DNA from 4 places in the Mesorhizobium sp. B4-1-1 genome. Region 4 is predicted to be linked to each of the others. Evidence: riboswitches for the same ligand, from Rfam matches in the RefSeq annotation. Region 4 holds a riboswitch; each other region holds the start of a gene.

What was found. A riboswitch is a leader RNA that binds a small molecule or an ion and turns the genes downstream of it on or off. The one in region 4 is predicted to bind cobalamin.
Region 1: it holds a riboswitch for cobalamin, as region 4 does, so the genes downstream of both, FJW10_RS16015 (DUF1636 family protein) here and FJW10_RS13425 (CbtB domain-containing protein) in region 4, are expected to answer to the same signal.
Region 2: it holds a riboswitch for cobalamin, as region 4 does, so the genes downstream of both, bluB (5,6-dimethylbenzimidazole synthase) here and FJW10_RS13425 (CbtB domain-containing protein) in region 4, are expected to answer to the same signal.
Region 3: it holds a riboswitch for cobalamin, as region 4 does, so the genes downstream of both, FJW10_RS19535 (DUF1636 family protein) here and FJW10_RS13425 (CbtB domain-containing protein) in region 4, are expected to answer to the same signal.

What each region holds. Positions count from the first base shown of each region.
Region 1 covers NZ_VFTH01000010.1:88,171-93,229, forward strand. The annotation lists gene cobN (cobaltochelatase subunit CobN) at 1-81, opposite strand, end outside; gene cobW (cobalamin biosynthesis protein CobW) at 100-1,137, opposite strand; gene FJW10_RS16015 (DUF1636 family protein) at 1,134-1,565, opposite strand; cobalamin riboswitch at 1,605-1,808, opposite strand; gene FJW10_RS16020 (winged helix-turn-helix domain-containing protein) at 1,838-3,037, opposite strand; gene FJW10_RS16025 (NADH-quinone oxidoreductase subunit A) at 3,372-3,737, shown strand; gene FJW10_RS16030 (NADH-quinone oxidoreductase subunit B) at 3,728-4,309, shown strand; gene FJW10_RS16035 (NADH-quinone oxidoreductase subunit C) at 4,314-4,916, shown strand; gene FJW10_RS16040 (four helix bundle protein) at 4,951-5,059, shown strand, end outside.
Region 2 covers NZ_VFTH01000003.1:95,382-100,440, forward strand. The annotation lists gene FJW10_RS05205 (pirin family protein) at 52-972, opposite strand; gene FJW10_RS05210 (DUF2277 domain-containing protein) at 982-1,248, opposite strand; gene FJW10_RS05215 (exodeoxyribonuclease VII small subunit) at 1,294-1,545, opposite strand; gene FJW10_RS05220 (histone deacetylase family protein) at 1,549-2,475, opposite strand; cobalamin riboswitch at 2,592-2,769, shown strand; gene bluB (5,6-dimethylbenzimidazole synthase) at 2,812-3,543, shown strand; gene FJW10_RS05230 (hypothetical protein) at 3,645-4,628, opposite strand; gene FJW10_RS05235 (TetR/AcrR family transcriptional regulator) at 4,758-5,059, opposite strand, start outside.
Region 3 covers NZ_VFTH01000014.1:37,369-42,427, reverse strand. The annotation lists gene FJW10_RS19545 (bifunctional helix-turn-helix transcriptional regulator/GNAT family N-acetyltransferase) at 1-328, shown strand, start outside; gene FJW10_RS19540 (AraC family transcriptional regulator) at 365-1,198, opposite strand; cobalamin riboswitch at 1,432-1,638, shown strand; gene FJW10_RS19535 (DUF1636 family protein) at 1,834-2,217, shown strand; gene FJW10_RS19530 (ABC transporter ATP-binding protein) at 2,214-3,002, shown strand; gene FJW10_RS19525 (ABC transporter substrate-binding protein) at 3,035-3,982, shown strand; gene FJW10_RS19520 (iron ABC transporter permease) at 4,366-5,059, shown strand, end outside.
Region 4 covers NZ_VFTH01000008.1:62,644-67,702, reverse strand. The annotation lists gene FJW10_RS13445 (mandelate racemase/muconate lactonizing enzyme family protein) at 1-440, shown strand, start outside; gene FJW10_RS13440 (DUF2934 domain-containing protein) at 539-862, shown strand; gene FJW10_RS13435 (PilZ domain-containing protein) at 1,073-1,453, opposite strand; gene FJW10_RS13430 (histidine phosphatase family protein) at 1,495-2,067, opposite strand; adenosylcobalamin (AdoCbl) riboswitch at 2,153-2,296, shown strand; gene FJW10_RS13425 (CbtB domain-containing protein) at 2,297-2,506, shown strand; gene FJW10_RS13420 (CbtA family protein) at 2,669-3,409, shown strand; gene FJW10_RS13415 (hypothetical protein) at 3,461-4,045, shown strand; gene FJW10_RS13410 (DMT family transporter) at 4,111-5,058, shown strand.

The DNA.
Region 1 (5,059 bases), on a different contig from region 4:
GACATCCGCAGGCGTCTGCCTGAGGTCGATCGGCTCGGCGAGATCGTCGAGCGAAGCGGATGTGGTGGCGAGGATGTGCATCGTTTTTTGGTGTTGGCCTCAGCCGGCGAGGATACGCTCGATCGCCGGGCGGTTCAGTCCCTTGAGGCCGATGACGACGAGCCGCGAGCGGCGGTCGTCCTCGGCCGTCCAGGCGCGGTCGTAATAGTGGTTGACGCGCGGGCCGACGGCCTGGAGCAAAAGCCGCATCGGCTTGCCGCCAACCTCGACGAAGCCTTTGACGCGCAGCACGTTTTCCTGCTCGGCGGCAAGGGCGACGCGCTCGGCCAACTCGTCGGGATTGGCGACCGACGGGATGTCGATGACGAAGGAATCGAAATCGTCGTGCTCATGGTCGAGCTCGTCGTCGTGATGGGTCTTGCGGTTCTCGATGTCGTCCTCGACGGCGAGCCCGAGGCCGAGCATTACCGACGGGTCGACCTTGCCCTGCGCGGTCGGAACGACCTTCACGGCGCGCGCGACATGCTTGCCGATGACGGCGTTCGCACGCTGCGACCCGGCCGCATCCATCAGGTCGCTCTTCGACAGGATGATCAGGTCGGCGCAGGCGATCTGGTCCTCGAATACCTCTTCGACCGGATCGTCATGGTCGAGCGTCACGTCCGCGGCGCGCTGCGCCTGCAGGGCATTCATGTCGGAAGCGACACGGCCGTCGGCCAGCGCCGGACCGTCGACCACGGCAATGACCCCATCGACCGTCACGCGGCTCTTCACGCTCGGCCACTGGAAAGCCTGGACGAGCGGCTTCGGCAAAGCGAGGCCGGAGGTCTCGATCAGGATGTGATCGACCTTGGGGTTGAGCGACAGGATCTGGTCGAGCGCCGGCACGAAATCGTCGGCGACGGTGCAGCAGATGCAGCCATTGGCGAGCTCGACGATGTTTTCCTCCGGGCAGGTGTCGACGCCGCAGCCTTTCAGGATCTCGCCGTCGATGCCGACATCGCCGAACTCGTTGACGATGATCGCCAGCCGCTTGCCCTTGGCGTTCTCCAGCAGGTTGCGGATCAGCGTCGTCTTGCCGGCGCCGAGGAAGCCGGTGACGACGGTACAGGGCACGCGGGAAACGGAAGCGTTCATGGTCGGTCCTTCAGCATGTCGAGGGGCGGGATGCGGGCAACGAGGCCGCGCTTGAGAGAATCGGGCCGGCCGCGCCAGGGAATCAGGCCGTCGGTCGAGGTGGCGAAGAGTTTCGCGCCGGCAACGAGGTCGGTGCCGCTGGTGGCATTCAGATCGCCGAAGACGTAGCTCCAGCAGCCGTCGCGCAGCAGCGCGGCGCTGAGCCGGCGCTTGCAATTGCCGAGGCATTCAACGGTGCGGATGTTGATGTTTTCGCCGGAGGCAGCCCGGCGCGTGTCCTCGGCGAGCAGCGCGCCGGCACGCGGATGGGCATCCGAGCCGGTTTCGTCGCGGCAGGAGGAGCACACGATGACGGTCACGCCGGCCAGCGCGTCGGGCTCGGACGAAATATCCGCACTATTTGCCGGGAAACTGCCGTTGCGATCCAAAACCAGGCTCCTTGCCCGGAAAACCCGCCGGGCATTCGGATACTTAAAGTCTCAGACGGCAGGTCTCCTGGCTCGCGAGTCGTCGCCTTGAATGCCGCCTTCCCGGGAACATCCCAGTGGTTTTCGGCCGGGGCTCGTCGCTTACAGTTGCGGGGACAGCCGCGGATTTGGGTGTTGGCCCGCACCGCATTCCCTCTTGGCTCCTCCCTTTGCCGGGAGAAGACCGTCTGCGGCGGATTTAGGCTTACGGCCGGGTGCCTGTCAACGCACGGCTACGACATCACGATGTCGGCCAGCGCCGGTCCCAGGTCGCCGGCCGGCGTCACTTCGATCGCTCCCAGGCCGAGCCAGCCCTGCATTTGCTGCAGTTCGTCGAAGAGTTGGACCGCCGTTTCGGCGGGAGCGCCGGTCTCGGCGTAGGCGGCATGGACGCGCAGCACGCTTGCCGGCCGATCGGCCCTCAGATCGACGCGGGCGACGATGCGGTCGCCAAGCAGGAAGGGCAGCACGTAGTAGCCGTATTGGCGCTTTTCGGCCGGCGTGTATATCTCGATACGGTAGCGGAAATTGAACAGCTTTTCGGTGCGCGTGCGTTCGAAAACCAATGGATCGAACGGGGCGAGCAGGGCGCGTGCCTCTATCCGACGCGGAAAGCGGGCGTCCTTGTGGAGATAGGCGGTCTTGTCCCAACTCTCCACCGTCACAGGCAGCAGTTCGCCCGCTTCGACCAGTTCCTGGATGCGGTCTTTCGTATCGCCCGGCGCGAGACGAAAATAGTCGCGGAGGTCGCCATAGGTGGCGATGCCATGGGCGCGGGCCGAGATGCGCAGCAATTCGCGATGCGCGTCCTCGACCGAGGGTACGGGAAGGTCGAGCACAGCCTGCGGCAAAACGCGCTCGGGCAGGTCGTAATAGCGTTCGAAGCCGCGCCGGTAGGCGGTGGTGATGCGTCCGGCCCAGAACAGCCATTCGAATGCGTGCTTGGCCTCGCTCCAGCCCCACCAGCCGCCATTGCCCTTGTGGCCTTCGATGTCGGACGCGGCGATCGGTCCGCGTTCGGCGACCTGCGCATAAATCTCGTCGATCATCGCCTTGCGCTCCCGGCCCCATTTCGCCAGGCCGAGATACATCTCGTCGCCCTGCTCGGCGCGCAGCATGCGCCAGCGCATCAAAGGGTAGGTTTCGACAGGCAGGAACGACGCCTCATGCGCCCAATATTCAAAGACCGCGCGCTTGCGGCTGACCGCGGCGTTGTCGAGCAGCGCAAGCGGGTAGGGGCCGAGGCGAGAATAGAGCGGCATATAATGAGCACGCACCACGGCGCTGACGGAATCGATCTGCAACAGGCCGGTTCGTGAAAGCACGCGAGCAAGGTGGCGGCGATCCGGAACGCCGCCGGGCCTAGGGTCGTTGAATCCCTGCGCTCCGAGCGCAATGCGCCTCGCCATGGCCAGCGAAATCTTGTCCTTCATCGAGGCGTCCTTGCCCTGATCATTTGCCGCATTTTTAGCCGGTGATTCCGACGATGCTAGCAGGCAAATGGCGGGAGATATGTCAGGAGAGAAAAGTGGAGTAAAAAGCGAAGGAAATCAAACAGGAGCGGATCGGACCAGTTTCTTCCGATAAGGCGTCCAGGGCCGCGATTTGAACAAGGTTTGACTTGCGTCACCGAAACCGCTGCGCTAACCCTCGCCGCGTTGCAGCATGGGCCCCCTTAAAACGGTTCAGCGGTTAAACTGTCACGCTTCCGCATTAGAGTTCGTTGCTGTAATCAAAGTGAACTGCCCGCCTAAGGAAAGCCGCCGCATGAGCGCACTCCTGAGTTCATATCTGCCGATCGTCCTGTTCATCGCCGTGGCGCTGGTCGTCGGCCTTGCGCTGCTCATAGCGCCGTTCCTGGTGGCCTACCGCAATCCCGACCCGGAAAAGCTTTCCGCCTACGAATGCGGCTTCAACTCATTTGACGACGCCCGTATGAAATTCGACATCCGCTTCTACCTGGTGTCGATCCTGTTCATCATCTTCGATCTCGAGGTCGCCTTCCTGTTCCCGTGGGCGGTCTCCTTCTCCAAGGTCGGCATGCTCGGCTTCTGGTCAATGATGGTGTTCCTGGCGGTGCTGACCATCGGCTTTGCCTATGAATGGAAAAAAGGAGCGCTGGAATGGGATTGAACGACAGTTCAGGCACCCTCGTCGCGCCGAAGCCCAAGGGCATCATCGACCCCAATACCGGCAGGCCGGTGGGGGAGGACGATCCCTTCTTCCTCGAAATCAACAATGAGCTGGCCGACAAGGGTTTCCTTGTCACCTCGACCGAAGCGCTGATCACCTGGGCGCGCAGCGGCTCGCTGATGTTCATGACCTTCGGTCTCGCCTGCTGCGCGGTCGAGATGATCCACACCTCGATGCCGCGCTATGACTCGGAGCGTTTCGGCGTCGCGCCGCGCGCGTCGCCGCGCCAGTCCGACATCATGATCGTCGCCGGCACGCTGACCAACAAGATGGCGCCGGCGCTGCGCAAGGTCTACGACCAGATGCCGGAGCCGCGCTACGTCATATCGATGGGCTCCTGCGCCAATGGCGGCGGCTATTACCACTATTCCTATTCGGTGGTGCGCGGCTGCGACCGCGTCGTGCCGGTCGACATCTATGTGCCCGGCTGTCCGCCGAGCGCGGAAGCGCTGCTCTACGGCATTCTCCTTCTGCAGAAGAAGATCCGCCGCACCGGCACGATCGAGCGGTGAGCCGATGACCCTGGCGTTGAACGAACTCTCCACCTATCTCGGCGAGAAGCTCTCCGGCCGCATTGGCGAAGCCGTGCTTGCTTATGGCGAGCTGACCGTGCCCGTCGAGCCGGGCAATCTCATCGAGGTGGCGACCTTCCTGCGCGACGATCCGCGCTGCCAATTCATCTCGATCATCGACGTCTGCGGAGCGGACTACCCGTCGCGCGCCAGGCGCTTCGACGTCGTCTATCACCTGTTGTCGCCGAAGCAGAATGTGCGCATCCGGCTCAAGGTCCAGGCCGACGAAGAGACGCTGGTGCCGTCGCTGACCGGCGTCTATCCCGGTGCCGACTGGTTCGAGCGCGAGACCTACGACCTTTACGGCGTGCTGTTTTCGGGCCATCCGGACCTGCGCCGCATTCTCACCGACTATGGTTTCGAGGGCCATCCGCTGCGCAAGGATTTCCCGCTGACCGGCTTCGTCGAGGTTCGTTACGACGACGAGGCCAAGCGGGTCATCTACGAGCCGGTCGAGCTCAAGCAGGAATTCCGCAATTTTGATTTTCTTTCTCCTTGGGAAGGGACGGACTACGTCCTGCCCGGGGATGAGAAGGCGAAGCAGTGAGTACGGAAGTAGTGAGTAGTCAGTAGGGAAGGAATTGGGAAAAAAGATCGAATCTTATCGCGACTTGGTGGTGTGGCAATCGGCGATGGTCCTTGCCGAGGATTGTTACCGCGTCACCAAAGGTTTTCCGAGAGACGAGATCT
Region 2 (5,059 bases), on a different contig from region 4:
AGGCCGCCGGCGGACGAATGTAAATGCGCGCCAGTGACGCGCAAGCGGACCCTAATTCTCCGGCAGCGGGATGAACTCTTCTTCATCGCCGGGAACGATATCGAAGCGGCCTGTCTTCCATTCCTGCTTGGCCTGCTCGATGCGTTCCTTCGAGGACGACACGAAATTCCACCAGATATAGCGCTTGGAGCCGAGCGAAGCCCCGCCGAACAGCATGAAATGCGCGCCGCGCTCGGAGGAAACGATGATCTCCTCGCCCGGCTTGAACACCAGGAGCCGCTCGGCCGGGAAAATATCGCCGGCGATCGAGACGTCGCCTTCCAGCGTGTAGATGGCGCGCTCCTCGGCATCGGCCGGGATCTTCACGCTCGCGCCCGCCGCCAGCCTGAGATCGGCGTAAAGCGTGTCCGAGGCGGTCGCCACGGGCGAGCGCAGTCCTGAGAACGCGCCAATGACGACGCGGCCGCTGACACCCTCGGCATCGATCTGCGGCAAGCGGGCCACCGACGTGTTAGCGAACACCGGGGCAATCTCCTCCTTGCCGTCGGGCAGCGCCAGCCAGGTCTGCAGGCCAGAGACCGACATCGGCGCGCCGCGCAGTTCCTCCGGCGTGCGCTCGGAATGAACGATGCCGCGCCCGGCTGTCATCAAATTCACGTCGCCCGGCGCGATCACCATTTCGGTGCCGAGCGAATCCCGATGCCTGATCTTGCCGTCGAACAGATAGGTGACGGTGGAAAGCCCGATATGCGGATGCGGGCGCACGTCGAGCGCATGGCCGGCGCGCAGGATCGCCGGCCCCATGCGGTCGAAGAAGATGAACGGCCCGACCAGACGGCGCTTCGCCGTCGGCAGGGCGCGGCGCACCTCGAAGCCGCCAATGTCCTTGGCGTTGGGGACGACCATCAACTCGATCTGGTCGCAGGCGAAGGCATCGCCCGGTTCAGGATCGTTTCCCGGAAAGAAGCTCATGTCGGATCCTCAGGCGAAACGCAGCGCCGACCTGGCCTTCGCCTTGGCAGCTTCTTCCTCGCGATTGCGCGGTTCCTGGTTGGTTTCGAGCGAATCGATCAATTCGCGCGCGATAGCTGTGATCGCCTCGACCGCATGGTGGAAGGCATGCTCGTTGCGCTTGGAGGGCTTGGTCGAGCCGCTCAGCTTGCGCACGAATTGCAGCGCTGCGTCATGCACTTCGTCATTGGTCGCCGGTGGCTCGAAATTGGCCAGGGTCTTGATGTTGCGGCACATAGCTTGAACTCCTTACCTGCTTTGTCTGCCTCACCGTCGTCCAAATTACTCTGCGTCCAACGGCTCCGTTCCTACCGGCTTGCCGTCGCGCGACAGTCTGATCTTCTCGACCTTGTCCTCGGCCGCTTTCAGCAGCCGGTCGCAATGCGCCTTCAGCGCTTCGCCGCGCTCATAGATCTTGATCGACTGGTCGAGCGGGACGTCGCCACGCTCAAGATCATCGACGATCTTCTCCAGCGCGTCGAGCGCCTGTTCGAAGCTCATCGCCTTGACGTCCTCATTGTCTTCCAATGCCATACCCTATCCCTTCATCAGCCGCCCGACATGGGCGGCGACTGAAAATGCCAGTCCCTGCAGATCGTAGCCGCCTTCAAGCAGGCTGACGAGCCTGTTGGAGCTGTGGCGGCCGGCGCGTTCCATCAATTGCCCGGTTGCCCAGTCGAAATCGTCCTCGGTCAGATTGATCTCGGCCAGCGGATCGCGGTGGTGCGCGTCGAAGCCGGCTGAAATGATGATCAGGTCCGGCGCAAAGGCATCGATGGACGGCAGCACACGCGACAGGAAGGCGTCGCGGAACAGGTCGCTGCCGGTCTGCGGCGCGAGCGGCGCGTTGATGATGTTGCCGGCGCCGGTTTCGCTTTTCGCTCCGGTGCCGGGATAAAGCGGCATCTGGTGCGTCGAGCAATAGAGCACCGACGGGTCGTCCCAGAAAATGTCCTGCGTGCCGTTGCCGTGGTGGACGTCCCAGTCGACGATGGCGACGCGCTCGGCCTGATGCTTCTTCTGCGCGTAGCGGGCGGCGATCGCGGCCGTGTTGAACAGGCAGAAGCCCATCGCGGTGGTCTTTTCGGCGTGGTGACCCGGCGGACGGGCGGCGACGAAGACGTTTGCCGCGCGGCCCTCGAAGACGTCGTCCACCGCCGCGTTGGCGCCGCCGATCGCCGTCACCACGGCCTGCCAGCTTTTCGGGCTGGCGCTGGTATCGGCGTCGATCGACACGATCCCGTTCTCAGGGATCGCCGCGCGCACGCGCTCGACGAAATCCTCGGGATGCGCATAGAGGATCGTTTTCTCATCGCCTTCCGGCGCCTTGACGCGGTCGAGCGCCGAAAAAGCGTCGTCGTCGAGCACGCGTTCGATGGCGCGCAGGCGGTCGGGCCGCTCGGGGTGGCCGGGCGGCGTGAGGTGTTCCAGGAAGATCGGATGCGTGTAGAGACGGGTGGCCATGGCGCCTAATCTAGGCACCCGCGGCGCGGATGACCATGTTTGGAAAGCCGAATGGCTGGGGAAAATTGCGCCAGCCCGTGTCGCTGGCGCCATTGGCGCGGCTTAGGCTACGCTGTAAAGTCTCCTCGCTGCCTGGTGCCCGCGACGCGGGAGAATCGGGAACACGGTTGAACTCCGTGGCGTGCCCAACGCTGTGAGGGGGACCGCGCCGGCAAAGCCACTGTCGATGACGGGAAGGCGCCGGATGCGGGAGGATCCCGAGCCAGAAGACCGGCCCGGCAGACATGGTTTTCCGCTTGGTCAGGCGGGAAATTGCTTGTCGCAAGGGGAAAAGCGATGACGGCAGCAGCGATCGCCGCGAGCGGCGACGACTTTGACCAATTGGCGCGCGACGCGGTCTATCGGGCGATGTTCACCAGGCGTGACGTGCGCAGCCATTTTGTCCCCGACGATCTCGACGACAGCGTGTTGGCGCGGCTGATCACCGCCGCGCATCATGCGCCGTCGGTCGGCTACATGCAGCCGTGGAACTTCATCGTCATCCGCGATGCAGGCAGGCGTCGGCAGGTGCGCGACCTGTTCCTCGCCGCGCGCGAGCAGGAGCTGCCGGCGATCGAGGCGGAACGGCAGGCGCTGTACCGAAAGCTGAAGCTCGAGGGCATCTGCGAAAGCGCGCTCAATCTGTGCATCACCTGCGACCGGCAGCGGTCGAAGGATTCGCCGCTCGGGCGCTGGCACAATCCGGAGATGGACCTCTACAGCACCGTCTGCGCGGTGCAGAATTTCTGGCTGGCGGCGCGGGCCGAGGGTGTCGGCGTCGGCTGGGTCAGCATCATCGAGACGGAAGCGCTGAAGCAGCTCTTGTCGATCCCGGAACATGTGACGCCGATCGCCTATCTCTGCGTCGGCCGCGTCTCTGCCTTCGCGCCGAAGCCTGACCTCGAGGCGCATGGCTGGGGAAAGCGCCTATCGCTGCCGGAGCTTGTGATGAGCGAGACTTTTCGCGGCGCCGGCGAGGCGCCGCTCAAATCGGCGATCGCAAGGCTAATGCATGTCGCGCAAAAGTGACCTCGGTTTGCGACAACGACATGCATCAAGCAACGACCTAAAGCGCGTCGCGTGAATCCGTTTCGACGCGACGCGCTTTAGGCCGTCCTTCGAAATCCTGATCAGGCGGCCCGGGGCGTATCCCAGCGCGAGCCGCCGCCGAAGGAGCCCAGCGCCTTGTCGCGCAGTTCCCTGAACTTGGACGAGGCCTCGGCCAGCCGGGGGTCCCATTCGGGATTGGGCACCTGGCCCTCGATGGCTGCGAAATAGACCTGCATCAGCGAGGCAATGGCGAAGGGCTCGATGAAGGCCGCCTTGAAGGCCCAGGCAAAGACGATGGCCAGCACGAAAGCCCAGCCGGCAAGCTGGCCCGGCATGACCCAGAGGATCGCGGCCGCGGGCGCCAGCATCAAAAGGAAGATGACGAAGGACACGCCCCACATGATCGCCGCCAGCCAGACGGCGTTCTTGACCATGTGCTTGCCGTTCTGGGCGTAGAGGACGACGCCTTGCCTGGCCGTCTCGAAAGGCGTGCTCGATTTGATGCGGATGTTGTAGCCGAGGATGATCTCGTCGACATAGGTCAGCGAGATACGGATGATGGTGTTGATGAAGCCGACCAGGCCGCTCAGACCCGGGATCGGCAGGAAGGCGGCTATGCCGCCGATCAGGCCGGTGATGGCGCGGATGGCGCCCTTGACCAGCTGGTCGACGACGAAAAGGATGTTGGCCTCGGCGAAACGCTGGGTGACCACTTCCTTGGCATAGGCGATCTGGTTCTGGCCGTCAGGGACATCGTGGCCGTCGATCAGATGCACCATGACGGCGATATGGCCCGCCTTCAGCACATAGAGGATGTATTCGCGGATCCAGTAGACAGCGATCGAGACGACCCCGAAGCCGACCACGCCGCCCCAGAGCGCGAAGGACATCGGGCCGTCCGGATCGGTCGAGATGTGACCGGCGCCGTAGCCGACGCTGGCGCCCGTGCCGGTCGCCATGATGTAGGCTACCGTGATGCCGAAATAGACGATCATGCGAAAGACGATGAACAGCCACGTCCGTATCATGATGGACACCGACCTGCCGATGCTGAAGTCCCACATGCCCCGAACCCCACACCTTCAGAGAATGGCCGGGGAGGATGCGCTCGCCCTATTGATTGTCAATCGCGGCAGGGTTGCACCGATCCGAAACCGGTGCACAACCCTATGCTTGGTTACCCAAGCGTGCCGTCAAACCCTCTTGCGCAAGCCTTCGAGCAGTTGCTTGAACGCCGCGATCACCTTCTTCGACGTCGCTTCGGGATCGTTCGAATTGGCGATGCGCTGCGCGGCCTGGCTGCTGGCGCCATTGATCAGCCGTGAGGTCGTCTCAGGATCAAGCTCTGGAACGACCACCCCCTCGTCCTGCAGCTTCGTCAGATGATCGGTCATCGAGGCGGTGCAAGCGCTGGCATTCGGCCACTGCGCCGGGTCGCCGAGCACCGCCGGGCCGTCGCGGAACATGATGCGCTGGATTTCCGGCTCCAGCGCCA
Region 3 (5,059 bases), on a different contig from region 4:
GAAGTGGGAGCGTGCCTGGATCGCCGAGCGCGCGGGCGAGGTTGTCGGTTCCGTCTTCGTCGTGCGCAAGTCGCCGGAGGTGGCGAAGCTCAGGCTGCTCTATGTCGAGCCATCGGCGCGCGGCCTTGGCATCGGTGCGCGCCTGGTCGACGAAAGCATCGCCTTCGCGCGCGCCAAGGGCTACAAGACGCTGACCTTATGGACCAATGACATACTGGGCGCGGCCCGCCGCATCTATCAAGCAGTGGGTTTCAAGCTGGTCGACGAGGAACGCCACCATTCGTTCGGCAAGGACCTTGTCGGGCAGACGTGGGATCTGGAACTTTAGCTCTTTGCCTTCTCCCACAAGGTGAGGGGAAGGCGCTCACCCCTTCACCGGCAACCAGATCTCCAACCCGCCATTGCCGGTGCGCGCGTCGAATTCGGGTCCATAGCGCTCGAATTCCGGCGCGTCGGCGATTTCGTGGCCGGATGGCGGCAGCCAGCTGTTCCAGATCGTGTTGATGGTCCGGCGGATGGCCGAGATGTGCTCGCGATGCGAGAACACCGCGTATTTCCGCGCCGGCACACGCACGCGATAGAAATCCTTCGGCAGATCGGAGAAATCCGTCACCTCGACCCCGACGACATAGTCGAAATTGCCGGCATCGTCGCCATTCGTGCACACGCCGTAGAAGACGCCAGGCACTTCGCCTGGAACGTTGCCGATATAGGGTGCGAAGCGCTGCCATTGCATTGGAATGCCGGCGCTGGTCTCGCAGCTGTAGCGCTCGCCGAGACCGGCGATGAGGAAGGGGCGGCTGGTCTCGAAGCGCGGCGGCTCGAGAGTGGTGAGAAGCGAACTGTCCATCAGAATGGGCTCCACGAGGTCGAGGTTTTGGGTCGAGCCTTGCGCGCGCACCAATTCCGGCGTGGTGCCGAACGCCTCGCGAAAGGCCCGCGTGAAAGCCTCATGCGAGCCGTAGCCGGCATCGAGCGCGACCGAAAGAATATCGGGCGCGCCGCCGGCCAGCTTGCGCGCCGCTTCGCTCAAGCGGCGCGCTCGCATATAACCCATGACCGATCGTCCCGTGGCGGCGCCGAAGGCGCGCGTCACATGGAAGCGCGACACGCCGCTGCTTGCCGCTATTTCGTCGAGGCTGATCGCGTCCGGCAGATGGCTTTCGACAAACCACAGCGCTTTCTCGGTCGGGTTCATGTTTCCTCGCATCTGGCGGGGCGACACTAGTCCCCGCACCGGCGGCCAGTTTGATCGAAATTGCGCTTCGAGCGAAGTCGAATGACGTTGACAAGCCAAGGCAGCGTATTCTATTTGGTAATGTTATTACATATCAAAACGAAGCAAGCGACTTGCGGCACCGACACGAGGATCCCGCCATGTCTTTCGCGCCATGGGCGGACAGAAGCCGTTGCGACTCGCACGCGGACAACCTACGATGGCTGCGTCATGGTCCCCGAGCCGCAAGGCGAGGGGTGAAAAGGGAACACGGTGAGATCCGGTCTGGATTGAACCCGTGGCTGCCCCCGCAACTGTGAGCGGCGAGTTCCATCCGAAACGCCACTGGCCGGCAAGGCTGGGAAGGCGGATGGCGCAACGACCCGCGAGCCAGGAGACCTGCCATCGACATGAGTTGACCGGACGGGGTGTGCCGGGAGGAGACGCGGGCGCCGGTCTTGTCGGCCGGCTCGTCCAGCATCCTTCCGTCGCCATTTTGGAAAGTGACGGAAATGTTGGACGCCTCGAGAACAATTCCAGGAAAAGTGTGTAGCGGTTTTCCGTCTGGAATTGCGTCAAAACAAAGAGATAGAGCGGTTCGCCGTTTCCGTGAAACGGTGAAACGCTCGAGCCATCGCATCATCGTCTGTTCTCTGTGTCGCGATACCGTGACCGGGCTGAGGTCCGGCGAGGGTTTGTGCGCCGACCTGCGTTCCAGGCTTTCCTTGCAACCGGCGCCTTCTTTTGCCGTCGAGACCATCGACTGCATGGCGGGTTGCGCGCGGCCGCTCACCGTGGCCTTCAAGGCGCAAGGCAAAGCCACCTATCTCTTCGGTTCCATCGACAGGGGCACCGACGCCGGCGCGCTGGTGGAATTTGCCAGGCTCTATGCCTCGCTGCCCGACGGCTGGTGCAATTCCGGCCAGCGCCCGGCAAGGCTCGCCGGCAAGATACTGGCGCGCATCCCCGCCGCGGGTAAGGCCAGGGAGCAAGTCCGGTGAGCGCGCCCCTGCTTGAAGCCCGCGATCTGGGCGCCACGGCAAACGGCCGGACGCTGGTCGAGGATGTCAGCCTGTCGCTGGCGGCGGGTGAGCGCCTCGCCATCATCGGCCCGAACGGCGCCGGCAAGACGACTCTGCTGCGCATGTTGTGCGGGGCGTTGTCGCCGAGCCACGGCGAGGTTCGCCTGGCCGGGCGCCGGCTGGATAGGATCACCGCCGCCGAGCGGGCGCTCAGCATCGCCGTCGTCGGCCAGACGGACCAGCCGGATCCACGGCTGGCGCTCATCGACTATGTCGAGCTTGGCCGCGTCCCGCATGCCGGCCTGAGGCGCCGGCACGACGACCGCGACATCGTCGTCGAAGCACTGCGCCGGACCGGGCTCTTGCCACTGCTCGCGCGCAGCATCGGCTCGCTCTCCGGCGGCGAGCGCCAGCGCGCGCAGCTCGCCCGTGCCATCGCGCAAGAGCCGAAGATCCTGTTCCTCGACGAGCCGACCAACCACCTTGATCCGCGCGCCCGCGCAGAACTGCTCGAACTGGTGGCCGAATTCAGCATGACCGTGGTCGCCGTGCTGCACGATCTCGCCTTGGTGGCGCCCTTCGCCACCAACGTCGCGGTGATGAGCAACGCCCGGCTGCACGCGCTGGCGCCGCCCCGCGAGGCGCTGGCGCAGCCGCATATCCGCGAGGTTTTCGGCATCGACGTGCTGCGCCTGCGGCACCCGACCGAGGACCGCGAGCTCACCGTCTTCGAACTGCCCACGCGCGCTTCCTCGTCATCCTGAGCCTGCCCAACCCAAACAAGGAGCACCACCCCGTGAAACGCCTCGCTTTGTCGTTTGCCTTCTCGCTTCTCGCCTCGGCCGCCTTCGCCTTCCCGGTCACCGTCGACAGCTGCGGCAAGCCGCTCACCTTCGATGCACCGCCAGAACGCGCCGTCATCCAGGACCTCAACATGGCCGAGATGGCCTTCGCGCTGAAGCTGCAGCCGTCGATCGTCGGGCTTACCGGCATCACCGGCTGGTACAAGGTCGGCCCCGAGTTCAAGGCGGAGCAGGGCTCCATCCCGGAGCTGGCGCCAAAATATCCGACGCTGGAAAACCTCGTTGCCGTGCAGCCGGATTTCTTCTTCGCCGGCTGGTACTACGGCATGAAACCGGGCGGCGAGGTCACGCCCGACACGCTCGCCCCGCACGGCATCAAGACGCTGGTGCTGACCGAAAGCTGCGTCCATCTCGACAAGAACCGGCCCGCCGCCTCGATGGACTTGCTCTATGGCGACGTCGAGAAGCTCGGCAAGATCTTCGGCAAGGAGACGGAGGCCGAAAAGCTGGTCGCCGGCTGGAAGGCCGAGCTTGCCGATATCACCGCCAAGGTCGGCGACCGCAAGGGCACGCGCGTGTTCCTCTACGATTCCGGCGAGGACAAGCCCTTCACCGCCGGCAAGTTCGCCATTCCCAACGCCATGATCGCAGCCGCCGGCGGCGAAAACATCATGGCCGACATGGAGACGAGCTGGGGCAACACCGACTGGGAGACGGTCGCCTCGCGCAATCCGCAGTTCCTTATCCTGCTCGATTACCAGGATGGCGGCGGCTACAGGAAGCTGCTCGATTTCCTTAAAGTCCATCCGGCCATGAAGGAGACCGACGCTGTCAGGAACGAGCGCTTCGTCGCTCTGCGCTACGCCGAGCTGACGCCCGGACCCGCCAATATCGAGGCGATCGGCAAGATCGCCAGGGCCATGCATCCGGAAGCGTTTTAGGTCTGGGGTTCTGAAGGGGTGGGGATGGCTTCATTGACGGATCGTGTGCCTGTGAATCGACCGCTTTGGAGATTGGCCAAAACACTCGCGACTTCGTCATCCACGGGCGGAGCAAGGAGCGAAGCGAGGCGGCGCAGACCCAAGGATCCATTCCGTGACGCCGAGGCGTTGCCGCTGCTCAGAATTCCGCACCGTGGCACTTCTCGTGCCAGGTCACGGCATCTACGCGACGGAGCTTCGCGCCTGCTTCGCCCCGGAATGATGGGTGGACGGCCCCTTGCGGCATCGACGAAGTCGCGGATGCCTCGGCTAATCCCGAACGCCGGTATCGCGGCGGCAGGTCCCACGCCGTGAATCTGCGCCGCCGATCGTTCGCTTTGGCCATGATGCTTGGCGCGACGCTGCTGGTCGCGCTCGGGCTGCTTTCGATCGCCTATGGCTCGACGCTGATACCTCTGCGCCAGGTCGTTGGCGCACTGGCGCATGCGGCCGGACTGGGCAGCCAGAGCCCATCCGGCCCGGTCGGCAGCATCGTCGTCGACCTGAGGCTGCCGCGCACGTTGCTGGCGATCGCCGTCGGCGCCGGCCTTGGCGTGGTCGGCGCGCTGCTACAGACGGTCACTCGCAACGACCTCGCCGATCCGTTCCTGTTTGGCCTCTCCTCGGGCGCGGCGGCGGGCGCGGTCTCCGTCATCACCGTATTCGGCGACACGTTCGGCGTCTGGACGCTGCCGCTTGCCGCCTTCACCGGCGGCGTGCTGGCGGCGGCGATTGTGCTTCTGCTGGTGTCGCGGGTGAAGGGGCAGGGGCCCGAGCGGCTGATCCTGGCCGGCCTCGCCGTCTCATTTCTATTCACTGCCTTGACCAACTATCTCGTGTTCGCCGGCGACCAGCGCGCCGCCCACTCGGTGTTGTTCTGGACCATGGGCGGGCTCGGTCTTGCCCGCTGGGACAATATCGGCCTGGCGGCGCTTGGCGCTGGCATCATCCTCGCCTATGGCCTGTGGAACCACCGCCGCTTCGATGCTTTCCTCGCCGGCGAAAGCGCCGCCGAGAGCCTTGGCGTGTCGGTGGCGA
Region 4 (5,059 bases):
TGGACGAGATCGCGACCCTGAAGGGCCGCATCACGCATCCGGTCTATCTCGACGAAAGCACCGAGGACCAGAACGCCGTGCTGCGCGCGATCTCGCTCGGCATCGCCGACGGCTTCGGCTTCAAGGTCACGCGGCTTGGCGGCCTCACCAAGATGACGACGGTGCGCGATCTCTGCGCCATCCGTTCGCTGCCGCACAGCTGCGACGACGCCTGGGGCGGCGACATCATCGCGGCGGCCTGCGTGCATCTGGCCGCCACGGTCGAGCCGCGCCGCATGGAAGGCGCCTGGATCGCGCAGGAATACATCAAAGGCCATTTCGACGCGAAGCACCCGATCGTCATCAAGCAAGGCCACATCGCCGTACCGCAACGGCCGGGGCTGGGCGTGAAACCGGAGCCCGGCATGTTCGGCAAGCCGGTCGCCATCTACGGGCCCTGAGCGGACGCGCCTGGAACAGCGCCGGTCGATCACCTTCGCGATGCCACGGATCGTTCCGCCCTGTCCTGCGTTCTCGTGACACGCAAGGAGGAACGGCAATGGACGACGATCGGACCGAGAAGATCAGGCAGCGTGCCTATGAGATATTTCAACGCGAGGGCGGTATCCTCGGCAATCACGAACGGCACTGGCAACAGGCCGAGTTGGAGATCGACCGCGAGGCGGCCCTGCCGCTGACAGCGGACGATGCTCTGCCCGAAACGCGCGAGATCGACAGCGCCGATGTGCTCACGGTGGAGGCGCTTGCCATGCGCACCGGCATTTCCGGCGATGAGGCGCAGGAACTGCTCGACCGGCTGGGCAACGACCGCGCGGCGATCGAGCAGGCGGCGCGGAGTCTGAAAGCGAAGGGGCGGAGTTGATCCATATTAAATCGAGCGCGAGTTGAGGTGGGAAGCACGGCCTGCAACAGGTAAGCGAGCAGCGCCACCCAAACGGCTGTCCTGCTCATTCGCAAATCCCTGCTGGTCCGGCAGTGGACGCGCTCGCGGCGGCTGCGTTCCCGATATGCCAGGTTGCACGTCGCCTTGGGCAGGATCAAATCAGGAATTGCTGAGCGGCGAGCCCGCGTATCAGTCTTTCGGCGCGTTGCTGTAGAGCGCCACGCCGATGCGGTCGTTGCGCCGCCACCGCACCCAAGCGCGATAGGCCGTATCGTCGGCCGGGACCTCGAGCAGGAAGCGGTCTGGGATCTCCACATCGGCGCCGATGCGCAATTCCGCACCTTGCTCGTGCTGATTTCTGACCGAGCAGCCGATCCTAACGCCGGCGGCGATGATCGTGGCTTCCTTGAGCACGAATTCGCGCGCATGAAGACGGCGCTCGGTCTCGGGAAAATTGGCCATATCCGACGGGCTCCTCAGGCAAGGCTCTCCTCGCAACCGGGCAGCACCATAGCAGCGAGGCGTTTCCGTTCCGTTAGCAATCACTGAAACGCGGAACGGCAGCTTCATAGGCCGACCGCGTTCATCGGGATCTTTCACGCCCAGAGGGTTCAACCAGAGACGATGACACCGCTCGCATGCAGCACCCAGCGGCGGCCGTCGCCGCGGAACTCGGTGAGCGACAGCGGCTCGATGTCGATCTTCCAGACCGAGGAAAGCGGCGCGCCCAGAACATGCACCATGGCCGCGCGGATCGGCAGGGCGTGCGTGAGCCCGATGGTATGACCGCTCTCGGAAGCGAGGCGCTCCATCAGCGCGGCGCCGCGCCGGGCGACGGCGGCAAGCGATTCGCCGCCATGGGGCGCCGCGTCCGCATCGGCGAACCAAGCCGCCATGCCTTCCGGATCCTCTGCCTGCACCTCCTCGAAGCCTTTGCCGGCCCAGCGCCCGAAGTCCTGCTCACCAAGCAGCGGCTCGACCGTCGCCTCGAGGCCGAGCGCCTCGGCCGTCTGCCGCGCGGCAAGCGCCGGACTCGTCCAGACGCGGTCGGCGCGGCGCAGCGAAACGGCCAGCGCAGCGGCGCGGTCGATGGCTTGCGGCTCCAGCCCCTCGTCACTCGGAAAGCGCCTCTTGCGCATGGACCGCGTCGCGCCGTTTGCGATCATCGTAAGGCGGGCGAGCATCCCAAAACTCCCTGGTCCAGTGAAATTTCGGCCGCGCGAAGCCGTGTTGGCCATTACATGTCGTTGACAGGCGAACGAAGTGCTGACAAGTGTTTTAGCGCTATACGGGATTGGAAGCCGGTGCGAGTCCGGCACGGTCGCGCCACTGTGATCGGCACCAGCCGAAAGTCAGGCCTTATTCCGCAGCATTGTTCGATCAACGGGACGCAGTATCCCACGGGAGGTCAATATGTCCGACACCACCTTCGCCCCCAGCTACGGTCCGGTTGCGATTCCGGTTCGCGAGCTTCTGCCCTGGGCCATCTTCGCCGGCCTGCTGTTGATGCTGGCGATCTATTTCGTCGGGGCGGAAGAAGGCGCGACGTCGCTGATCCGCGGCACCTATGTGCACGAATTCGTGCATGACGGCCGCCACCTGCTCGGCTTCCCCTGCCACTAAGACGGGGTCAGCATCGCTGAACTCGCTTCGATTCTGGTCTAACGCGATTCCGGACGGAAAACCGGCACGCAGTTTTCCTGGAATTGCTGGGTTGGTTTAACGCTATTCCGGACGGGAAAACCGCTACGCACTTTCCCTGGAATTGCTTAGAGGGTTAACGACATGGTCGGAAAACTTTTGCTGCGCGGCATGCTTGTCGGGCTGGTTGCGGGGATTCTGGCATTCGCCTTCGCCCGCGTCTATGGCGAGCCGCAGGTCGACAAGGCGATCGCCTTCGAGGAACAGCAGGCCCAGGCGGCCGGCGAGGCGCCGCAGCCCGACATGGTCAGCCGGGTCACGCAGGCCGGCATCGGTCTCGCGACCGGCGTGCTGGTCTATGGCGCCGCCCTCGGCGGGCTGTTCTCGCTGGTCTTCGCCTATGCCTATGGCCGGCTGGGTTCGCTTGGGCCCCGTGGCACTTCGGCGCTCATAGCGCTGCTCGGCTTCCTGGCGGTGATCGTGGTGCCCAGCCTCAAATACCCGGCCAACCCGCCCGCGGTCGGCAATGCCGAGACCATCGGCTACCGCACGGAATTGTTCTTCATCATGATCGTGGTCTCGATCGCGGCGATGGTGGCGGCGGTCGGCCTAGCGCAGCGGCTGTGGACCCGGCTCGGCGCCTGGAACGCCTCGATCGTGGCTGGGCTGGCCTTCCTCGTGGTCTTCGCGCTGGTGAAGGCAGCCCTGCCCGACATCAACGAAGTACCGGAGAACTTCTCGGCGACGGTGCTGTGGCAGTTCCGCGTCGCCTCGCTCGGCATCCAGCTTGTGCTATGGACCGTCGTCGGGCTCGGCTTCGGCGCGGTTGCCGAGCGCGTGGTCGCGGCGCGCGACCAGCGCAGCCCTGCCCGCCGCTTCGCCTGAAATCCGATGCGTCGGCCGCCACGGTTCCTTGCCCTGGCGGCCATTTTCTTTTTGGCAACCGCCCTTTCGATCATGACGGCGGTAGCACCCGCCGAAGCGCATAGCGGATCCTTCGCCCCGCCTCCTCCCGGCATCCAGATCCCGAGCCTGACCCACGGCCAGATGGCCGTGATCGCGCGCTACCGCGGCGAGATCCTCGAGCTCGCCCAGCGCCAGACCGCGACCGACCCGACCTTCCGGCGGCTCTACAATCACGGCAATCTGCAATTCACCTATTGCCTCTGGGGCCTGATGCCGGGCAGCCTCGGCGACGAGGAGAGCCCCTTCAACGAATGCAGCCACGCCTACCTCGCCACCGCCAAGGCGCTGCTCACTTATATGGCGACGATGCCCTCAGCCGAACGCAACGCGAAAGCACTAATCTCCGATATCGACGCCGACATGGTGCGCAGCGGCGCGTCGTGGATCCTGTGCCAGTATAGCGGCGAGGCCTTCAGCACCGGCGCCGTCGTCGAGCCCAGATGGCGCGACATGGTCTTCCACCTGCCGAGCCTCTGCGTGCTGCTTGCCACGATGGCGGCGCTCGTCGTCGCCGCATGGTCCATCTTCGGCACGCCGCGCGCCCGCGCGGCCTAGCCGAGCGCTGCGCGCCGGCGTAAGCATCGGCAATTGTCCGGTTCCCGGATTCGCAGCCGCCAGCCATGTTCGCCCCCGAAGCCTTCGCCGTCACCGCCGCCTTGTGCAGCGCGCTGAGCTCCATGTTCCTGAGCGAGCTCAAGGGCCGCGTTCCCCTGCTCCAGCTTGCCCGCTGGCAGATGCTCGCGACCTTCGTGATGACCGGCTCGGTGTCGTTGGCGATCGGCGGCTGGCACACGATCGGACCAAGGGAGTTCTGGCTGCTTGCCGGATCGGGCTTCGCCGGCATCAGCATTGCCAGCACGACCTATTTCGCCACCATCTATTCGGTCGGCCCGCGTATCACGGCGTTGCTCTTCTCGCTTACCTCGCCTTTCGCCCTGGCGCTCGGCTATCTCGTGCTCGGCGAAACCATCAGCCGCTGGCAGGCGCTGGGCGTGGCGCTGGCGCTTGCCGGCATCGTGCTTGCCATCGGCATGCCGCGGCGGTTCCTCATGCGCGGCGACCTGGCGCCGGCGATGCCGGTCCTCACCCCTTCCACCGTGCCGGTCAGCACCGCGCCCGGCCCGCCGCTCACCGGGCGCCTGGGACCAGGCATCGTGCTCGGCGTCACGACCGCATTCGGCCAGGCGATCGGCACCCTTTTGGCGCGGCCGGCCATGGCCGCCGGCGTCGAGCCGTTCAGCGCCATGGCGCTGCGCTCGGGCCTAGCCGTGATCCTGTTCATCGCGCTCGCCGCGACGCCGTTCGGCAGGGGCAAGCGGGAGGCCGTCCGGTTCGGCACGGTCGGGCTCGCCGTGCTTTCCGCCTTCGTCGGCACCTCGCTCGGCATGTCCTGCCTGATGGCCGCGCTGCGCACCGGCAATGCCGGCATCATCTCGACGCTGTCCTCGATGACGCCGGTCATCATCCTGCCGATGTTGTGGCTGCGCAGCGGTCAGCGGCCGACCGCGGCCGCCTGGACCGGCGCGCTGCTGGCCATCGTCGGCACGGCTCTGATCAGCGTTAGGTAGA